3 regions of the Microbacterium hatanonis genome follow, and region 2 is predicted to be linked to each of the others. Evidence: predicted binding sites of a transcription regulator. Region 2 holds the regulator's gene; each other region holds the start of a gene.
The links. Region 2 encodes HrcA, which represses chaperone genes, less so after heat shock. Its sites were predicted from a motif close to TTNGCACTCGNNNNNNNCGAGTGCNAA; they were not measured.

Region 1 (6,954 bases), 1.0 Mb from region 2:
GTTCTTTTCGACTATCGAGCGTGGATCAGAAGTCCATGCCGCCGGTCGGGTCGCCGGCCGGAGCCGCCGCCTTCTCGGGCTTGTCGGCGACGACGGCCTCGGTCGTGAGGAACAGGCCCGCGATGGATGCTGCGTTCTGCAGCGCCGAGCGCGTGACCTTGGCCGGGTCGATGATGCCCTGCTCGAAGAGGTCTCCGTACTCGCCGGTCGCGGCGTTGAGGCCGTGTCCGACGGGGAGCTCCGCGACCTTGTTCGCGACGACGCCGGGCTCGAGACCGGCGTTCAGCGCGATCTGCTTGAGCGGAGCCTCGATCGCGACACGCACGATGTTCGCACCGGTCGCCTCGTCGCCCGTGAGCGAGAGGGTCGCCAGCGCGACCTTGCCGGCCTGGATGAGGGCGACGCCACCACCGGCGACGATGCCCTCTTCGACGGCGGCCTTCGCGTTGCGAACGGCGTCTTCGATGCGGTGCTTGCGCTCCTTGAGCTCGACCTCGGTCGCCGCACCCGCCTTGATGACGGCGACGCCGCCGGCGAGCTTGGCGAGGCGCTCCTGGAGCTTCTCGCGGTCGTAGTCGCTGTCGGTGTTCTCGATCTCGCGGCGGATCTGGGTCACGCGACCCTCGATCTGAGCCGAGTCGCCCGCACCCTCGACGATGGTCGTCTCGTCCTTGGTGATGATGACCTTGCGCGCACGGCCGAGCAGGTCGGTCGTGGCGTTCTCGAGCTTGAGGCCGACCTCTTCGGTGATGACCTGGCCGCCGGTGAGGATCGCGATGTCCTGCAGCTGCGCCTTGCGACGGTCGCCGAAGCCGGGAGCCTTGACGGCGACCGACTTGAAGATGCCGCGGATCTTGTTGAGCACCAGAGTCGCGAGAGCTTCGCCCTCGACGTCCTCGGCGATGATGAGGAGCTCCTTGCCCTCCTGGATCACCTTGTCGACGATCGGGAGGAGATCCTTGATGTTCGAGATCTTCTGGTTCGCGATCAGGATGTAGGGGTCTTCGAAGACCGCTTCCTGGCGCTCGGGGTCGGTGACGAAGTAGGGGTTGATGTACCCCTTGTCGAAGCGCATGCCCTCGGTGAGCTCGAGCTCGGTGCCGAAGGTGTTCGACTCCTCGACGGTGACGACGCCTTCCTTGCCGACCTTGTCGATGGCCTCGGCGATGAGCTCGCCGATGGCGGGGTCAGCGGCCGAGATCGATGCGGTCGCGGCGATCTGAGCCTTGCCGTCGACCTCCTTCGCGCTGGCGAGGAGCTCATCGGTGATGGCCTTGACGGCCTTCTCGATGCCCTTCTTGAGCGAGATGGGGTCGGCGCCGGCTGCGACGTTGCGCAGGCCTTCGCGGACGAGTGCCTGAGCGAGCACCGTGGCCGTCGTCGTGCCGTCACCGGCGACGTCGTCGGTCTTCTTGGCGACCTCCTTGACGAGCTCGGCGCCGATCTTCTCGAACGGGTCGTCGAGTTCGATCTCCTTGGCGATCGAGACGCCGTCGTTCGTGATGGTGGGAGCGCCCCACTTCTTCTCGAGCACGACGTTGCGGCCACGGGGGCCCAGCGTCACCTTGACGGCGTCGGCGAGAATGTTGAGGCCGCGCTCGAGACCGCGACGGGCCTCCTCATCGAAAGCGATGATTTTTGCCATGTTTTGTCGTCCCTCCCGGACGTTGGGTAGACAGAGTCTTTAGCACTCAACGAAGTCGAGTGCTAATCCCATCTTGGCACTCTCCCCTAGGGAGTGCAAGCTGCGGGGAGGGTCCCCGACGCAAAGAGAAACGCCGCAGCATCCGAGACGGGATGCTGCGGCGAAGACGTGGGGTGACGGGTCAGACCACGCGCACCGATTCGGCCTGGGGGCCCTTCTGTCCGGCGCCCACCGTGAACTCGACCGCCTGGCCCTCCTCGAGGACGCGGAAGCCGGTCATGTCGATGTTCGAGTAATGGACGAAGACGTCCTGGCCATCACCCGCGGTGATGAAGCCGAAGCCTTTTTCGGCGTTGAACCATTTGACGGTGCCCTGGGTCATGCGACTCTCCTGATGCTGTGCGACGAGCCCCATGTTAGGCACGGCCCGCCCGGCCGATCACCGTCCGGAGGCATACTGTGACACGCGTGCATCCAAGTGTTTACGCGCCGGAAACACAGGCCCCGCGAACCGGGCGTCAGGAGGCGGGAGTCGCTCCCGTGACCCGGTCGGTTCCGATCACGACCACCAAGCGCACCGCCTGCGTCTCGTCGGCCTCGGTGGCGGGATTGTCCTCGACCGGATAGGCGTCGTACTGCGAGCTCTGCGCGACCTGCGCACCGCCGATCACATCGGCCACCCCCAGCGCCGCCGCCTCGTCGTCGGTCTGCGAGTAGTAGACGGTGGTCGTCTCGAACGACCCGCCCGCGTCACCCGGCAGCACCGATTCGGCGTTCCAGCCCGCGGTGACCAGGACATCCTTGGTCTGGGTGGCGAGCCCCTGCTGCCCGGACGCGTTGAGCACGATCACCGTGGAGGTGGTGTCGACGACGGGAGCCACCTCGGGAAGGGGTGCCGCCGTCGGAGCGGTCGTCGGGAACAGCGCGATGCGCCCGGAGACCACCAGCGAGCCGAAGATCCCGGCCGCGACGAGCACGATGGTCGCGACCACGGCCCACAGCAGGATCACGCCGCCGCGCAGGCGGGGGTTCTCGGAACGGTGCGCTCCGACACGGCCGGTCTCGTCTGCGAGGTCGTCGAAGCGGTCTCGCGGATACGTCGGGTTCGGCACCCGACGATGCTACCCGCCAGCGCCCAGCAGACCCGTCAGCGTGACGCCGTGCGCGTCACCCGGGCGGCGCGCGCCGCCTCCCGCGCCTCGCGGAGTCGGCGAAGGCGTCGCACGAGCATCGGATCGTGCTCGAGCGCGTCAGCCGTATCGATCAGTCGTCCGAGCAGCTGGTAGTAGCGCGCCGGCGGCATGCCCAGGTCGGCGCGGATCGCCTCTTCCTTCGAACCGTCGTGCCGGCGCCATTCGGCCTCGAAGGCGAGCAGGGCGCGGTCGCGGTCGGAGAGGGGCACCCCCTCACGCTAGCTCCGTGTCGCGGAGTTTCCGCGCAGCCACTCCACGCTCGCGCCGAGCGGATCGACCGAGGCCACGATCTCGCCGTCGAGACCGAGAGCGAACCTGCCCGGCCACGGCTCGGGTACGGCCGTCCATCCGTCGTGCAGTCCCGGTTCATCGATCGTGACCCACCGTCCGGCTGCGCGCGCGGCGGTGATCATCGCCGCGCGGTCGCGACGGGGAACGTGCGCGAGCACGCCCGGGGTCGTGACGACCAGAGTGGCGTCGCGGGGGGCGAGAGCGGCGATCTCCGCGAGGAGGCCGGATGCGTCGCCCGCGGCCATCAGCGCAGGCTCGGCCGCGGCGATGTCGAGCGCAGCGGTGATCCGCTCCGCGCGGCCGGTCTCCCCCGGCCACGCGAGCCCCGTGATCCAGCGGCGGTCGTCGGGATCGCGCGCGTCTCGCGGGTGCAGGTCGATCCCCGCCCGCCAGACGATCTCGGGCATGCGCAACGGGGGCGTCCCGACGAGGGCGCTCTCGAGCACGACGGCGCTGACGCCCGCGGCGGGGTCGAGCGCCACGATCCCGTCGTCGGTCGCGTAGCGGTATGAGTATCGATCGGGATAGAGGCAGAGACCGGCGCTCGCCCCCACCTCCAGCAGAGCGATCGGGCCGTCGACGAGCGAGAGCGCCGGCAGCAGCGCCGCGCAGCGCAGCGGCTCGTTGGTCTGGATGCTGCGCGCCGAGCACTCGGCGACGACGACGGCGGCGTGCGCGGCGAGCCACCTCGCCCACGCGCGGTAGTCGCTCTCGGGCGCCCCGAGCAGACGTGTCACGGCGAACACCAGAGGAGGTTGACGATGGGTCTCGGGGATCCGCGCGAGCACCTCCCGCACTTCGGCGTCGGAGGCGACCCCCGCCGCCCAGTCGGCGTACAGGGCGGAGCGACCCGGCGCCTCGACCTCGGCGAATCGGCGGTACCTCGCGCCGATCGCGACGTCGAGGGCGGTCGCAGCATCCTGATCCACTCCCCCATCTTCGCGGCAACGCCGGGCCCGCACCGCGCGGCATCGGGTTGAATAGACGTGGAAAGGATCCGCAGATGACATACGCCGTCAGCAAGACCGACGAGGAGTGGCGCGCAGAGCTCGGCGCCGACCAGTACGCCGTGCTCCGTCAGGCCGCCACCGAGCGCGCCTGGACGGGCGAACTGCTCGACGAGAAGCGCGCCGGACTCTACGCCTGCGCCGCGTGCGGAGCCGAACTCTTCCAGAGCGGCACGAAGTTCGACTCGAACTGCGGTTGGCCGAGCTTCTACGAATCGGTGCGTCCTGAGGCGGTCGAGCTCATTGCCGACAACACGCTGGGGATGGTGCGCACCGAGGTGCGCTGTGCGAACTGCGGCTCGCACCTCGGCCACGTGTTCCCCGACGGATACGGCACGCCCACCGGCGACCGCTACTGCATGAATTCGCTCGCGCTGGAGTTCACGCCCGGCGACGACGCATGAGCGCGACACTCGAGGCCGTCCGTTCTCGTCGATCGTGGTCGAAGGTCACCGACGTGGCACCGACGCGCGCCGAGCTGGAGGCTCTCGTCTCGGCGGCGGGGCGTGTCGCCGACCATTCGTCCCTCCGGCCGTGGCGCATCATCGAGCTGCGCGGCGACGACCGCGAGGTCTTGGGCCGGGCGATGAACAAGGCCACCGGGCACAAGGGCGTCTCGTCCAAGCCGATGCGCGCACCGCTGCTGCTGGCCGTGGTCGCCAGCTACCGCAAGAGCAAGGTGCCCCGCTGGGAGCAGGAGGCCGTCGCCTCCGGCGTCGCCCACGTGCTGAGCCTCCTGCTCGACGACGCCGGCTGGGGCGTGTTCTGGCGCACCGGCGACTACACCCGCAGCAAGGCGGTCGCGAAGGCGCACGGCCTGGAGAAGAACGAGGAGCTGCTGGGCTGGCTGTACGTCGGCGGCAAGCCTCCCGTGAAACGCGAGGCGCGCCGCAAGGTCGTCGACGCCACCCGCCACCTCTCGCGAATGCCCGTCCGTAAGAAGGGTCGCGGGGAAGACTCCTAGCGGCGAGATCACGCCGACGACCTGCGACCACGCGCGGTAGCATCCCGAGAGGGGCCACCGCTCCGGGATGAGGTCGATGATGACGCCGATGTTGTGGAGTGCCGTGGTCGCCGGCGCACTGATGGTGGCGGTGGCGGCTCCCGCACCGTCGGCAGCGACCGAGCTGAGCGTGAGCACGTCGGAGACGGTGTTCGTCCAGGACCTGTTCGCCGATGACGCCGCCGGAGACATCGAAGTGCGCGGCTGCGACGAGGATCAGCCGGTGGAGTTGCGCTTCGCCTACGATCGCGGCGAGATCGACGACCTCGCGCTGGGTGTGACCTCGCGCGACGGTGTCGCCCGGCTCTCCGCGTCGTCGGTGTCGCCCTGGCTGCGGTTCTCCGGTGCTCCTGCGGGCGGCACCGTGACGGTCTTCGCCTCGTGCGCCGGACCGGTGTCGGAGGCCTCGCTGGAGATCCGCTCCGCGGTGCTCGAGCTCCAGGTGGCCGGGGACACCACGGTGACGTCACTGAGGTCGGGGGTCGTTCCCCCTCCGGCCGTCGTCGGATTCTGTCGCGAAGAGATCGTCTTCAGCGCGGTGTACGCCGCGCCGGTCTCGGCCGACCCCGACGGCCCCGTCGTGACCACTCCCATATTCACGGCGACTGTGGCCACCGACGAAACCGGACAGGCGAGCATCCCGTGGGCAGAAGCCGTCGCGGTCTGGCTCCGCGAGGAGGCCCCCGAAGGCGATGAGGGCTCGGTGGTGCTGACGGCGCAGTGCGCCTCGCCGACGAACGTCACCTCCTTCATCGTCCCGCCGCGCGCGCTCACCGACCCCGAGCCGTCGCCGCCCGACTCCACGGCCGTCCCCACGCCGGCACCGGCGGTCGAGGCGGGCCCTTCGACCGACCCCGCTCGGCTCGCCGAATCGGGCGGCGTCGTCGACACCGCGCCCGTGTGGATGGCAACGGCACTGCTGAGTGCGGGCATCGTCACGCTGCTCGGCTTCCCTCGCGCATCTCGGCGTGGTTCAGCCGTGAGCGTGCTCCGCACCCCGGAGCGCTGACCCGTCGGCGCAGGGCGCCTCGCTCGGGTCACGCGCTCACGACGTGCGGAACCCGTCGAATTCGATGTCCCAGTGGGCGTCGGAGACGTGCTGGTCTCCGGCCTGCGTCTCGTCGGCGCTGTCGGCCCGGCGAGGGAAGCTGCGGTGAGCTCGCAGGCGAACCGCGGCGTCGGAGAAGTCGGGCGCCTCGCCGTCCCAGTCGGTCGGCGCCGACAGCACGTCGTTGCCCACCCCGATGACGAGCTCGGCTTCGCTGTGCTCTCCGGTGTCTTCGATCACGATCGGGATCCGGACCGCTTCGGCCTGGCCGTCGTTCGCGACGGCGGCGGTCAGTGTGACGAGGGCCTGGGCCACGTCATCGGTGGTGAGGACGGTTTCTCCGGCATAGGTGATGCAGCGCATCCCTCAAGCGTGGACGAGGCCGTCCGCTCCCGACCCGCCGTTGCGCCGACCGGCTCCATGCACTAACCCGACGAAACCTCTGAGGTCCAACCCGTTGGGGCTGTATGCCTCGTCGAGCATCTTGTCGAGCACCTCGCGGTCGATCTTGTCGAGGCGTGCCGCGTACACCTGGATCACGAGCGGCACCGACGGCGCGATCCACAGGCTGCGGTAGCCCCCGGTTCCTTCGAGCCCCACGGAGAGCATGAACGATTCGGACCGTCGGAGCTTGGTGGCCACCACGATGCGCAGCGGCAACAGGATCTCGTCGGGGATGTCGTAGCTGGACTTCGCGTCGTTGTTGTATGTCAGTCGTCCCACGGGACGGATGCTACGACCGACCTCCGACATCGCTGCACGACGAC
Region 2 (6,954 bases):
ACCGCATGGACATCGAGCGTGAGCGCGGCATCACGATCAAGAGCCAGGCGGTTCGCATGCCGTGGGCGTTCGAATCGCCCGCCAACGCGTTCGCTCTCAACATGATCGACACGCCGGGTCACGTCGACTTCACGTACGAGGTGAGCCGCTCGCTCGCCGCGTGCGAAGGGGCCGTCCTCCTCGTCGATGCGGCGCAGGGGATCGAGGCGCAGACGCTCGCGAACCTCTACCTCGCGCTCGAGAACGACCTCACGATCATCCCGGTGCTGAACAAGATCGACCTCCCCGCCGCCGACCCCGACAAGTTCGCCGCCGAACTCGCGGGCCTCATCGGCGGTTCGCCCGACGACGTGCTGCGCGTGAGCGGCAAGACCGGCCAGGGCGTCGAAGAGCTGCTCGACCGGATCGTCCGTGACATCCCGGCGCCGAAGGGCGACCCGGATGCCCCCGCACGGGCGATGATCTTCGACTCGGTCTATGACGCCTACCGCGGTGTGATCACATACGTGCGAATGATCGACGGCAAGCTCGAGCCGCGCGAGAAGATCCAGATGATGTCGACGCGTGCGACCCACGAGACCCTCGAGATCGGCGTGTCGAGCCCGGAGCCCACGCCGTCGCGAGGTCTGAGCGTCGGCGAGGTCGGCTACCTGATCACCGGTGTGAAGGACGTGCGGCAGTCGAAGGTCGGCGACACCATCACCACGCATCGATCTCCCGCGACCGAGGCGCTCGCGGGCTACACCGATCCGAAGCCGATGGTGTACTCGGGCCTGTATCCGATCGAGCAGAGCGACTACGCCGACCTGCGCGAGGCGCTCGACAAGCTCAAGCTCTCCGACGCGTCGCTCGCGTACGAGCCCGAGACGTCGGTAGCCCTCGGGTTCGGCTTCCGGTGCGGGTTCCTCGGGCTCCTCCACCTCGAGATCATCACCGAGCGGCTCGAACGCGAGTTCGGTCTGGAGCTCATCGCCACGGCTCCGAGCGTGGTCTACGAGGTCACGACCGACAACGGCGAGACCGTCACCGTGACCAATCCCAGCGAGTACCCCGATGGTCGCGTCTCCTCCGTGCAGGAGCCGATGGTCAAGGCCGCGATCCTGCTGCCGAAGGACTACGTCGGCACCGTGATGGAACTGTGCCAGCAGCGGCGCGGGTCGCTCCTCGGCATGGATTACCTCAGCGAGGACCGCGTCGAGATCCGGTACAACATGCCTCTCGGCGAGATCGTGTTCGATTTCTTCGATCAGCTCAAGAGCAAGACCCAGGGGTACGCCAGTCTCGATTACGAGCCCTCGGGTCAGCAGAGCGCCGACCTCGTCAAGGTCGACATCCTGCTGCAGGGCGAGAAGGTCGACGCGTTCTCCGCGATCGTGCACCGCGAGAAGGCCTACGCCTACGGCACGCTGATGACCGAGCGCCTCCGCAAACTCATTCCTCGTCAGCAGTTCGAGATCCCGATCCAGGCAGCGATCGGCGCGCGGATCATCGCACGCGAGAGCATCCGCGCCATGCGGAAGGATGTTCTGGCCAAGTGCTACGGCGGCGACATCAGCCGCAAGCGCAAGCTCCTCGAGAAGCAGAAGGAGGGCAAGAAGCGCATGAAGACCATCGGTCGCGTCGAAGTCCCCCAGGGCGCGTTCATCGCAGCCCTCTCGGGCGACGTCGAGGAAAAGAAGTAAGGCTGAGGTCATGCGTCGCGGAACCTTCAAGGACGAGACGGTGGACTATGCCGCCGTCGGAGCCACCCAGGCCTCCGACCTGATGCAGTACCCGCCCGAGCGCTCCGTGCCGGCGGAGGAAGCGTGGCGGATCGGCAGCGGCGAGGACCGCTTCACGGTCGCGGGAGAGGCTCTGCTCAGCTGGTCGGCGCAGCGCGAGGGCGGTCTCACTCTCGCCGACGTGCGTCCGGCCGCAGGTCCGTCGTACACGGGCGTCGGGTACGACGGCGAGGGCAGGCCCATAGCCCCCAGTCGGCTCGAGTCCGACCAGCGTTTCGCCGCCGACGGCACACCGTTCGTCGGTCCGGGCACCACGGTGCACCTGCACGGCCACGCCGGGCGATACCGCGCCGACGCCGAGGCGCGCGTCATCTCGGTCATCGAAGAGCCGCGTCGCGTCGGCTTCGCCCTCGGCACGGTCGGCGGCTCCGTCGTCAGCGGCGAAGAGCTCTTCCTGCTCGAATGGCGCGACAACGACGAGGTCTGGTTCACCGTGCGCGCCTTCGACCGTCCGGTGGCGTTCCTCTATCGGCTGTTCCCGGCGATGGTGCGTCAGCGCCGGCGTGAGCTGTTCTCGCGGTACCTGCGAGCGATTTCTCCGATGTACACGACGCCCGCCTGATGGGCTCGGCCCTCCCTCTCGGCGATCCCGCACCTCCCGACGGCGCCCTCCCCGACGACCTCGGTCATGATCCGTCGACGCCGTTCGGGGTGTACCTGCACGTGCCGTTCTGTCGGGTGCGGTGCGGATACTGCGATTTCAACACCTACACCGCGACCGAGCTGCAGGGTGCGCGACAGGATCAGTACGCCGACACGGTCGGCCAGGAGATCGCTCTCGCCCGTCGCGTGCTCGGCGATGCCGGTGCGCTCCGCCCCGCGCAGACGGTGTTCTTCGGAGGGGGCACCCCGACGTTGTTGCCGGCCGGCGACCTCGGACGGATGCTGGCCGGGGTGACCGACGCCTTCGGCCTCGCCGACGGTGCGGAGATCACCGTCGAGGCGAACCCCGACACCGTGACCCCCGCGGTCGTGCGAGAGCTCGCAGCATCCGGAGTGACGCGCCTGTCGATTGGCATGCAGTCGGCGAGACCCCACGTGCTCGCCGCGCTCGACCGCACGCACGACCCGGCGAACGTCGCGACCGCGGTGGCGGCCGCGCGCGATGCCGGCCTCGCCGTGAGCGTGGACCTCATCTACGGCGCTCCCGGTGAGTCGCTCGACGACTGGCGCGCATCGCTCGAGACCGCCGTCGCGCTCCACCCCGATCATCTCTCGGCCTATGCGCTCATCGTCGAAGACGGTACGAAGCTCGCCCGCCAGATCCGTCGCGGAGAAGTCGTCGCGCCCGACGACGATCTGCAGGCCGACATGTACGAACTGGCCGACGATCTCCTCGCCGCCGCGGGGTTCGACTGGTACGAAGTCTCGAACTGGGCGCGCGACGACACCCGGCGATCACGTCACAACCTCGCGTACTGGCGCGGAACCGACTGGTGGGGGTTCGGGCCCGGCGCCCACAGCCACGTCGCGGGTCTGCGGTGGTGGAACGTGAAGCACCCCGCCGCGTACGCCCAGCGGCTCGCGCTCGGGGAGTCGCCCGCGGCAGCGCGTGAGCGTCCCGATGCCACGGCTCGGCGACTCGAGTCCGTGCTGCTGCGCTCGCGTATTCGCGAGGGGCTTCCCTTCACCGAGCTGACCGACGAGGGTGTTCGCGCCGTGGCGTCGTTGGTCGATGAGGGACTCGTCGCGGCGGAAGGCGCCGGTGCCGGACGGGTCGTGCTGACTCGCCGCGGCCGGCTGCTGGCCGATACGGTGGTGCGCACGCTCACGGCGTGAGCTCGGGGCCCCGCGCGACCCGATCAGCTAGAATTGGCACTCACGGCGCGCGAGTGCCAATCCGACCCACGACAGCGACAGAGCGGAGGGGACCATGGTCAGCGAACGCGGACTCCAGGTGCTCCGTGCGATCGTGCAGGACTACGTCGACACGCGCGAGCCCGTCGGGAGCAAGGCAATCGTCGAGCGCCATGCCTTCGGTGTGTCGGCCGCCACCATCCGCAACGACATGGCGCTCCTCGAAGACGAGGAGCTGATCGCCGCCCCCCACACCTCGTCGGGGCGCGTCCCCACCGACAAGGGCTATCGCGTCTTCGTCGACCACCTCGCCGATCTGCGTCCGCTGAGCCCCGCGCAGCGCAGCGCCATCGCGTCGTTCCTCGACGGCTCGGGCGACCTCGACGATCTGCTCTCGCGCACGGTGCGCGCTCTCACGCAGCTCACCGGGCAGGTCGCGATCGTCCAGTACCCGTCGTTCGCCCGCGCGAACGTCACCCACGTCGAACTCGTCGATCTCGGCGGCGGGCGACTGCTCGTGATCGTCGTGACCGACACCGGCCGGGTCTCGCAGCGCATCGCCCTCGTGCGCGAAGAGCCGAGCGAGGCCGACCTCGCCCAGCTGCGAGCTCGGGTCTCCTCGGTCGTCGTCGGGCACCTCGTCGGCGACGCCACGCAGCGGATCGCAGACCTGCTCGCCGCCTCGATCGTGCCGGCGACGGGAACGGATGCGGCGGCCCACGCCATCTTGAGAGTGCTCGCCGAAGAACTCGAAGAGTTCCGCCAAGACCGTCTCGTGATGGCCGGAGCGGCGACTCTCGCTCGTCGCGAGTCCGATTTCCGGGGCAGCATCTACCCGCTCCTCGAGGCGATCGAGGAGCAGGTCACGCTGCTGAAGCTCATGACCGAGATGGTGGTCGACGCCAAGGGACTCGCCGCGAGCATCGGGCGGGAGAACGAACCGTTCGGCCTCATCGAGGCGTCCGTCCTCGCGAGTGATTACGACGCATCGGGCACAGGCGCGCGGGTCGGGCTGCTCGGCCCGACGCGTATGGACTACCCCTCGCATCTGGCGGCGGTCCGAGCCGTCGCCCACCATCTGACCAGGATGCTCGAAGACGACGAGAACGCCCGCTGACGCGGGCTCCGTTCCATTGACGATCCCCGCCGCGTGCGGGCAGGAAGGCGAATGTGGCTGACCACTACGAGGTTCTCGGTGTCGCGCGCGACGCGAGCTCAGACGAGATCAAGAAGGCATACCGCCGTCTCGCGCGCGAGCTGCACCCCGATGTGAACCCGGGCGCCGACGCGTCCGAGCGGTTCAAGCTCGTCACCCACGCGTACGACGTGCTGAGCGACGCCGAGCAGCGTCGCCGCTACGACATGGGCGGCGACGGCGGTGCATTCGGCGGAGCCGGGGGAGCAGCCGGTTTCGGCGGCTTCAGTGACATCTTCGAGACGTTCTTCGGGGGCGGAGGCGGAGGCGGAAGCCGTGGTCCGCGTCCGCGCTCGCGTCGCGAACGCGGACAGGACGCCCTGGTGCGGGTCACGCTCGAGCTCGACGACGTCGTCTTCGGCGTGCACCGCGACCTCGAGGTCGACACCGCCGTGCTGTGCGAGACCTGTCAGGGAGCCTGCACCCAGCCCGGCACCTCGGAGGTCACCTGCGACATCTGCCATGGCAGCGGGCACATCCAGCGCACCGTGCGCAGCCTCCTGGGCAACGTCGTCACGAACCAGCCGTGCGGAACGTGCCAGGGACACGGCACGACCATCCCCTACCCCTGCGCGACCTGCCAGGGTCAGGGGCGCGTGCGCGCTCGTCGCACCGTGTCGGTGGACATCCCGGCGGGTGTCGAGACAGGCCTGCGGCTGCAGCTGCCCGGCTCCGGCGAGGTCGGACCCGCCGGTGGGCCCAACGGCGACCTCTACCTCGAGGTCACGGTTGCTCCTCACGAGACCTTCAGCCGCGACGGCGACGACCTCCTGGCGACCCTCGAGGTGTCGATGTCGGACGCCATCCTCGGCACGAACACCACCATCGACGCCCTCGACGGCTCGGTCGATCTCGAGCTGCGTGCGGGCATCCAGGGCGGCGACGTGCTGACGATCAAGGGCCGCGGGATCACCCCGCTGCGGGGAACCCAGCGCGGCGACCTCCGCATCGGGGTGCACGTGGTCACACCGACCAGGCTCGACGCCAAGGAGCGCGCTCTCATCGAGGACTTCGCCAAGCGCACGAAGGCCCCCGCACCGCACCTGGCCGAGTTCCACCAGGGCCTGTTCGCGAAGCTGCGCGACCGCTTCCGCAACGTCTGACCGTGGCGCTGCACTTCCTCTCCGACGCCGCGACGACGGCTCAGCCCGGCGATGACGTCGTCCTCGAGGGCGCCGAGGCCCACCACGCAGCATCCGTTCGACGTCTTCGGATCGACGAAGAGGTCACGGTCGGCGACGGCCGGGGCGTCTGGCTCACCGGGCGCAGCACGGCCGTCAGTCCTCGCGAGGTGACGGTACGAGTCGATGCTCGCCGGGACGAGCCGGCTCCGAGCCCGCGAGTGATCCTCGTGCAGGCTCTCGCGAAGGGGGACCGCGACGAGCTCGCGGTGCAGGCCGCGACCGAACTGGGGGTCGACGAGATCGTGCCCTGGCAGGCCGAGCGCAGCGTGTCGCGCTGGGACGGCAAGGCCGACAAGGGCATCGCGCGCTGGACGACCATCGTGCGCGAGGCCGCGAAGCAGGCGCATCGCGCGTGGGTTCCCGAGGTGCGATCCGTCGCCCGCACGGCCGATCTCGCCGCGCTGGCCGGCTCGACCCGGATGCTGCTGCTCGAGCCGTCGGCCGAGTCGCCCCTCAGCGCGGTGGATCTGAATGCGGACACCCGCGACGTCGTGTTCGTCGTCGGTCCGGAGGGGGGAATCTCCCCGGCCGAGCTCACGGCTCTCGAAGAGGCCGCTGCCGTGCGGGTGAGGCTCGGGGCGACGGTGCTCCGCACCTCCACCGCGGGCGCCGCCGCCCTCGCCGTCGTGAGCGTCGCGCTCGGACGATGGTGACGTCGGCCGCCGCCGGATCCGCCCGACCCCGCGTCGGTAGACTGTTTCCATGACCGAGACCTCGATCTTCACGCGCATTCTCGAGGGCGAGATCCCGTCGGAGATCATCGCCGAGACGGAGAACGTCTTCGCCATCCGCGACATCGCTCCGAAGGCACCCGTCCACCTCCTCGTGATCCCGAAGACGGCCGCCTACCGCGACGTCGTCGAGCTCGCCGCCGGCGACCCGGCGCTGCTGGCCGAGGTCGTCGGCCTCGCGCACACGGTCGCTGCCGAGCATGCCGACGGCGAGTTCCGCTTGATCTTCAACACCGGCGCCGGCGCCGGCCAGACCGTCTTCCACG
Region 3 (6,954 bases), on a different contig from region 2:
TCTAGCCGTCACGAACCTGCCATCCGGCCCGACAGGGTTCGGATGGCAGTTTCATGCGCGTGCCGCCGCGCCCCGGGGAGGTGCGTGTCGCCTGTCCGCTGCCCTCTGAGCCTGAGTTCGTGCGGGTGCAGGCAGCGCGGTCAGGGCAGAGCGCGGCGTACTCGCCGGGTAGAGCCGCACGCACGGGGAAGGGCCCCGGTCCGAAGACCGGGGCCCTTCCTTTCGAGCGGATGCTGAGGATCAGCCCTCGTATGCGACGTAGTTGTTGTCTTCGCCGAACTCGTAGATGCCGATCGACGCCTCGGTCGGGTCGCCGACCTCGTCGAACGTGATCGGACCCGAGATGCCGTCGTAGTCGGCCGTGCCACCGTCGAGGATGATCGCGGCGCAGTCGGCGTACGACTCGCACTTCGTGCCGTCACCCGAACCGCCGGAGACCTCCTGCAGCTTCGCCGCGATGGCCTCGGAGTCGGTCGAACCGGCCGCGAGGGATGCGAGAGCGAGCAGCACGGTGGCGTCGAACGACTCCGCCGCGTAGCTGTAGTCCTCGAGCGCGGGGCGCCCCTCGGCGGCCTGGAACTCGTCGAGCGCCGACGTGAAGTCGCCGATCGAGTCGATCGACAGACCCGGCAGCGTGCCCTTGGCACCCGTGAGGGAGCCGGCGGGGAACGCCTCGCCGAAGTTCTTCAGGTTGCCGTCGACGAAGTAGAGACCGTCGGAGGGGAACTGACCGAACAGGCTCGGCAGGATCGTCGAGACCTCGTCGAAGGTGATCAGAGCGATCGCATCGGGCGCGGCCGCGAGGACCTCGCTGATCTGCGAGTCGAACGTGGTGTCACCCGTGTTGTAGGTCGACTCCGCGACGACCTCGCCGCCGGCGGCCTCGAAGGCCTCGGAGACGTACTTGGCGAGACCGGTGCCGTACGAGTCGTTCAGAACGATGAGGCCGAGCGTCTGAGCGCCGCCCTCGGCGATGAGGTTACCCAGCACCTCGCCCTGCAGGACGTCCGACGGGGCGGTGCGGAAGTACAGCCCCTTGTCGTCGTAGGTCGTGAACGCGTCCGAGGTGTTAGCCGGGGAGAACTGGATGACGCCTGCACCGACGACCTGGTCGATGAACTGCAGCGACGTTCCCGAGGACGCCGCTCCGATGATCGCCGAGACGTCCTCGCCCAGGAGGCGCGGGATCGTGGTCTCGTAGGCCTTGTTGTCGGTGTCACCGGAGTCGCCGTAGACGGTCTCCAGCGTGAGACCCGTCGTAGCGGTCTCGGCGTTGATGAGGGACTCCGCGTAGGCGACGCCAGCCTCTTCGGGCGGGCCGAGGAAGGCCAGGTTGCCGGTCTGCGGAAGCGCGGTGCCGATCTTCAGCGTCAGGTCTCCACCAACCTCTGCGTTGGGCGACGACGACTCCGCGGTTCCGCCGCCACCGGCACAGCCGGCCAGGACGAGCGCACTGACACCGACCAGGGCGATGCCGCCCAGGACCTTGCCGGCACGCGAACGTGAAATGACGCTCATGTTGCTCCTTGCTGTGAATGATTGCGGGCGCGATTCGGGGACCGGCCCAGTGCCCTAAACCTATTCGGCCGTTCGTCTCGGCAGTGTTGCCGTTCGTTAACGATGTGTAACGCGACCTAATCGTTATGCGCCGACCCTCGCGAAACGTCGAAAGTGCCCGTTTCGGCCGGGCGAGACCCCGATTTCGGGCTCTCCGGGCGGAATCGGGCACATTCGACGGACGCTGCGCGCGGCGCCGCGGCGGAGATCAGGTCAGCTCGGCGACATCCGAGACGGCGGCCCGGCCGCGCCGCGCGGCGATGAGCGAGTCCACGGTCAGGACGGCCAGCGCCACCCACACCAGCGCGAACCCGACCCACCGCTCGAACGGCATGGGCTCGCCGAGCAGCCAGGCCCCGGTGACGAACTGCAGCACGGGCGCGACGAACTGCAGGAGCCCGACCAGGGTGAGGGGCGCGCGCCGGGTGCCCGCCGCGAAGAAGAGGAGAGGGGTCGCGGTGAACACGCCCGCCATGAGCAGAAGCGCCGCATGGCCGGCACCGGCGGTGAAGAGGGTGAGCCCGCTCGTGGCCGCGACGACGCACAGCTGGATGATCGCGATGGGGAACAGCCAGAAGGATTCGAGCGTGAGGCCGCTGACGGCGTCGACGGCCGGTCCGATCTTCTTCTTCACGAGGCCGTAGAGCCCGAAGGAGCAGGCCAGCGACAGCGCGATCCAGGGGAACGTGCCGTAGCCCACGACGATGACGAGCACCGCCACCACGGCGATGCCGATGGCGATCCACTGCGTGATGCGCAGTCGCTCCCGCAGAACGAGGACCCCGAGCAGCACCGTGACGATCGGATTGATGAAGTATCCGAGGCTCGTCTCGATGACGTGACCGCTCAGCGTGCCGAGGAGGAACACCTGCCAGTTGACGTAGATGAGTGCTCCGGCGAGGGCGGTCAGCCCGAGGAGTCGGGGCTGCCGGACGATCCGCCAGAGCGCAGACCAGCCGCGGACGACGAAGAGCAGGATGGCGCAGAACGCCAGGGAGAGCACGATCCGCCAGGCGACGACCTCCCAGGCGCCGGTGGGCGCGAGGGTCAGGAAGTAGAGAGGCAGGAATCCCCAGAGGAGGTAGGCGACGAAGGCGTAGACGCCGCCGATCGCGATCTCACGGGAGGGGGTCCGCGTCGCGGTCAGGGAAGCACCGGCACGGTCGTTCACGCTGCCAGCCTAGGCCCGCGGCGGGGTCAATCCGATCGACCGTCGGCGCCGAAACAATCACGACGGTTCCTTCGTACGCGCCCCTTGCAACGGAGGAACCGCCCCACACGGCACGTGCGTGTGTTCGTCGCGCGCAGAAAGGCCCGGATGCCGAAGCATCCGGGCCTTTCCCGACTCACGAGGAGACGATCAGCGGACGACGACCGCCAGGACGTCGCGCGCCGAGAGCACGAGGTAGTCGTCGGCGCCGAACTTCACTTCGGTGCCGCCGTACTTGCTGTAGATGACGCGGTCGCCGACGGCGACGTCGATCGGAACACGGTTGCCGTTGTCGTCGATGCGGCCGGGGCCGACAGCCACGACCTCGCCCTCCTGGGGCTTCTCCTTGGCGGTGTCGGGGATGACGAGACCACTCGCCGTGGTCTGCTCAGCCTCGACCTGCTGGATGACGATGCGGTCTTCGAGCGGCTTGATGGAAACCGACACGGTCTACCTCTTCTTTCTTGACGCTTCGGTACGGAAGACTCATTAGCACCCACACGGGGAGAGTGCTAAACCCGAGTCTAGGGAAGTGCTGGCACTCTCGCAACGCGAGTGCCAGTGCGCGTCCTGATGTGACCGCGTATTGCATATCGTGCGCCCCGAGCGCTACCCCCCTTTTCTCCTCCGCGGGCGTGTGTAATCATGTCCAAACGACGTCGGAGTCGTAAGGGGCACGATCCGGCACTGGAAGAGAACCCGAAGCTATGGTGCTTCGGTTTCTTGGCGAGGCGTTAGCGCGCGCTCGTCGAGGGGGAATTCGGTTACATGCGTGCTCCATATTTTCTTGCGATCGATGTGGGAATGACTCGGACGGCTGCGGCTGTCTCGCAGCATTCCGGGGGAATGACGACAGTCACTTCGGTGCCCTTGGGAAGGCACTCCGACCATGCGTCGACGGCGGTGTTCGTCGGCGAGAGCGGCCTGCTCTTCGGCGATGCCGCGGAGCGCCGTGGGCTGACACAGCCCGACAGACTCATCCGCGAGTTCAAGAGGCGCGTCGGCGACGACGTGCCCGTCGTCGCGGGCGATCAGAGCTTCACCGCCGAGCAGCTCTACGCGCACGTGGTGACCTGGGTCACCGAGACGGTGATCGAGCGCGAAGGCCGTTCACCGTCGGCGATCAGCGTGACCGTTCCCGCCGCCTGGGGCGAGTACCGCTCCGAGCGCGTCGGCGCCGCCATCGCCCACGAGGGCTGGCGAGATGTGAACCTCATTCCCGAGCCGGAGGCTGCGGCGCGTCACTACGACCACGTCAATCCGCTCGAGACCGGTCGGGCGCTCGCGGTCTACGACCTCGGCGGCGGCACGTTCGACGCCGTCGTCGTGCGCAAGGACAAGAAGGGCGCGCTGCGGATCGTCTCCCCCGCGTCGGGTCTGTCCGACGTCGGCGGCGCAGACTTCGACGACCTGCTCCTGCGGCACGTGATGACGGCCGCGGGGATCTCCGCGGACGTCCTGGCCACCGACCCGGGAGCACGGGTCGCCCTCGCCGCCCTCCGCCGGGAGTGCGTCGATGCGAAGGAGTCGCTCTCGTTCGACTCGGAGACCGTAATCCCCGTGCTGCTCGGGGGGCGCTCGACCTCGGTGCGCGTGACCCGCGCTGAGTTCGAGGCGATGATCGAGGCGCAGATCGAGCGCACGACCGACGCTCTCGAGCAGTCGATCGAATCGGCGTCCGTCCGCGCGGATCGCCTCGACGCGATCCTCCTCGTGGGCGGTTCGTCGCGCATCCCCCGCGTCGCCCAGCTGCTCTCCGAGCGCGTCGACGTCGCGATCGCCGTCGACGCAGACCCGAAAGCCGTCGTCGCGTTCGGTGCCGCTCGCGCCGCGGCCGCCGAGTTCGAGGGCGAGGAGCTCCCCCCGGCACTCGCCCGCGCGCAGGCCGACCCCGCCGAAGAGCTGTCGACGCTGCTCGACGATGCCCGGCACGTACCCGCACCCCGGCCTCAGCAGAAGTCTCGCGTCCGCTGGTTCGGACGCGGACCCGCCGCCGCGGCCGTCACGGTGGGCGTCGTCGTCCTTGCGGCGGGTGTGACGCTCTCGGGCGTCGCCGCCCTGGCGGGCAATGCCGATCAGCCGGTACTGGCCTCCGGCTCGGGCGCCGCGTTCTTCAACGACGCCCTCGCCGCCGGCAGCCTCTCCGCGATGGGTTCCGACGATGAGATCGTCGAGACGCCCTTCGGCGTCAACGCACCGATCAGCGACGTCCCGGTTCTCGAGATCGCCGCGCCGTCCTCACCCAACAACTCTGCGCAGAAGCCCAAGACGAACACCTCGAAGTCGAACACCTCCAAGACGCCGACGCGCGCCTCCGGCAAGCCGAACGCAGCGACGAACCCCTCGACGTCGAACCAGGCGGGTTCGAACTCGAACCCCGCCACGGGCTCGGGCGGCAGCCCGTCGACCGGACAACCGAGCACGCCGAGCGGTTCGACCGGTGGCGGCTCGACCACCCCGACGACGACGCCGAGCACGCCGACGACGACCCCGACCACGACGCCGACCCAGGAACCGAGCACACCGCCGGTCACCACGCCGCCGACGACCGAACCCACGCAGGAGCCGTCGACCCCGCCCGTCACACCCGACCCCGAGCCCACGGTGGAGACACCGCCGGCTACCGAGGCTCCGGCTCCGGCACCGGAGAGCACCCCCACCGAGACCGCCTCGGCCGTCTGACGCGGATGACTGGGGGAAACGTCATGACACCGTCACGCCCTTTCGACCTCGCAACGCTCGGATCCGTCGCCCCCGTGTGGGGCGGTGCCGCGCGCGCGCAGCTCGATGCGCTGATCGACTCCGGGGACGAACCGCGCCGGGCGATCATCACCGGTCCGGCCGGCTCCGGCAAGACGCTCCTGCTGCGCCACGCCCGCCGGCGACTGACCGACCGCGGGGTGACGTCGGCCCTCCTTCGGGCGAACTCCGATCCCGCCGAACTCGATGGCGCCGATGTTCTCTTCGTCGACGATGCGCACCGGCTCGACGAACGCAGGCTCGGCTCGCTGATCGACTGGCTCGCCGATCCGTCTGCGCAGATCGTCGTGGCCTCCCGGCCCTGGCCTCGCACCGCCGTGATGCGTCAGCTCGCCGACACCATCGAGCGCGCGCACCCCGCTGTCGTGCTCGGTCATCTGAGCCACCACGACCTGGCCGAGCTGCCCGGCCTCGGAGACGCGTGCGTCGAAGCGATCCTCGCTCTGACGGCGGGAACGCCGTGGCTCGTCGCCGAGGCGATCCGCGTGCACGACGCGGGCTGCGACGGCTCGGGAGACCACCGTCACATCACGGGCGATCTGCAGGACGTCATCGCCCACCGGCTCGCGGGCATCGACGAGGCGGTGGCCGAGGCCGTCGTCGCCGTCAGCCTCTCGCCCTCCTCTGCGGCCACGGCGTCGGAAGAACTGCTCTTCGCAGGATTCAGCGAAGGGATGCTGCAGCGCAACGGCAGACCCGTCCCCCTGGTGATCGACGCGGTACGTGCGACACTCCCCATCGCCCGCATCGTCGACCTGTACGTGGCATCGACGCCCACCGCGTCCGATCTCGAGGACGGGATCGTCGACGGCATCAGCGACGACCGGATCGCGGCCATGCTCTTGCGACAGGGCGACGCGAGTCTGTCTCGGGACGCCGCCGCGGCGGCGGAGCTCTTCCGCCGGGCCGGCCGGGCCGGAGCCGATCCGCTGTCGGTGCGCATCCGCGAGGCATCGGCCGCCTGGGTGGCCGGCGACATCGATACGGCCGCGGCTCTCCTGGAGGGGATCGACCTCGGCACCGCTCACCCCGACCGCGACCGCGCCATCGACCTGTCGGCGTCGATATGGGCCGCCCGCGGCGACTTCGAATCGGCGGCAGCGGTCTACCGCGCCTCGGGTCGTCTCGGAAGCGACTCGGCAGCCCGGGCTGCCACCGTGGCACTGGCTGCGGGAGACCCCGTCGCCCTCGACGACGCGAAGAAGGTCCATGACGGAGCGCCGGCGATGCCGTCCACCCTCTCCGTCTCCCTGGGCCTGGTGGCGCGAGGAGTCCAGGAGAGCACGACCGGTTCGGCGCAGTACGCACTGGTCGATCTGGTGCGCGCCGCAGAGGTGTACACCGCATCCGGAACCGCGGCGCCGATCGGAGAGCTGCCTGCCGTCATCGCGACGCTGATGGCGCTGAACATCGGCGAGCTCGACGTC

Region 1: a site for HrcA is predicted at 1,685-1,711, ahead of groL (chaperonin GroEL). Genes of this name have one in related genera too.
Region 3: a site for HrcA is predicted at 3,303-3,329, ahead of groES (co-chaperone GroES). Genes of this name have one in related genera too.

The regions. Positions count from the first base shown of each region.
Region 1 is NZ_VRSV01000001.1:434,741-441,694, reverse strand. It holds gene groL (chaperonin GroEL) at 26-1,645, opposite strand; gene FVP77_RS02140 (cold-shock protein) at 1,827-2,027, opposite strand; gene FVP77_RS02135 (LytR C-terminal domain-containing protein) at 2,164-2,757, opposite strand; gene FVP77_RS02130 (DUF3263 domain-containing protein) at 2,793-3,047, opposite strand; gene FVP77_RS02125 (DUF2332 family protein) at 3,057-4,058, opposite strand; gene msrB (peptide-methionine (R)-S-oxide reductase MsrB) at 4,133-4,540, shown strand; gene FVP77_RS02115 (nitroreductase family protein) at 4,537-5,100, shown strand; gene FVP77_RS02110 (hypothetical protein) at 5,189-6,148, shown strand; gene FVP77_RS02105 (hypothetical protein) at 6,185-6,550, opposite strand; gene FVP77_RS02100 (DUF7882 family protein) at 6,554-6,910, opposite strand.
Region 2 is NZ_VRSV01000001.1:1,458,265-1,465,218, reverse strand. It holds gene lepA (translation elongation factor 4) at 1-1,682, shown strand, start outside; gene FVP77_RS07040 (DUF1990 domain-containing protein) at 1,693-2,343, shown strand; gene hemW (radical SAM family heme chaperone HemW) at 2,343-3,560, shown strand; gene hrcA (heat-inducible transcriptional repressor HrcA) at 3,655-4,695, shown strand; gene dnaJ (molecular chaperone DnaJ) at 4,749-5,876, shown strand; gene FVP77_RS07020 (16S rRNA (uracil(1498)-N(3))-methyltransferase) at 5,879-6,610, shown strand; gene FVP77_RS07015 (HIT domain-containing protein) at 6,660-6,954, shown strand, end outside.
Region 3 is NZ_VRSV01000002.1:1,384,036-1,390,989, reverse strand. It holds gene FVP77_RS16605 (ABC transporter ATP-binding protein) at 1-5, shown strand, start outside; gene FVP77_RS16600 (ABC transporter substrate-binding protein) at 241-1,518, opposite strand; gene rarD (EamA family transporter RarD) at 1,766-2,704, opposite strand; gene groES (co-chaperone GroES) at 2,918-3,214, opposite strand; gene FVP77_RS16585 (Hsp70 family protein) at 3,614-5,449, shown strand; gene FVP77_RS16580 (helix-turn-helix transcriptional regulator) at 5,473-6,954, shown strand, end outside.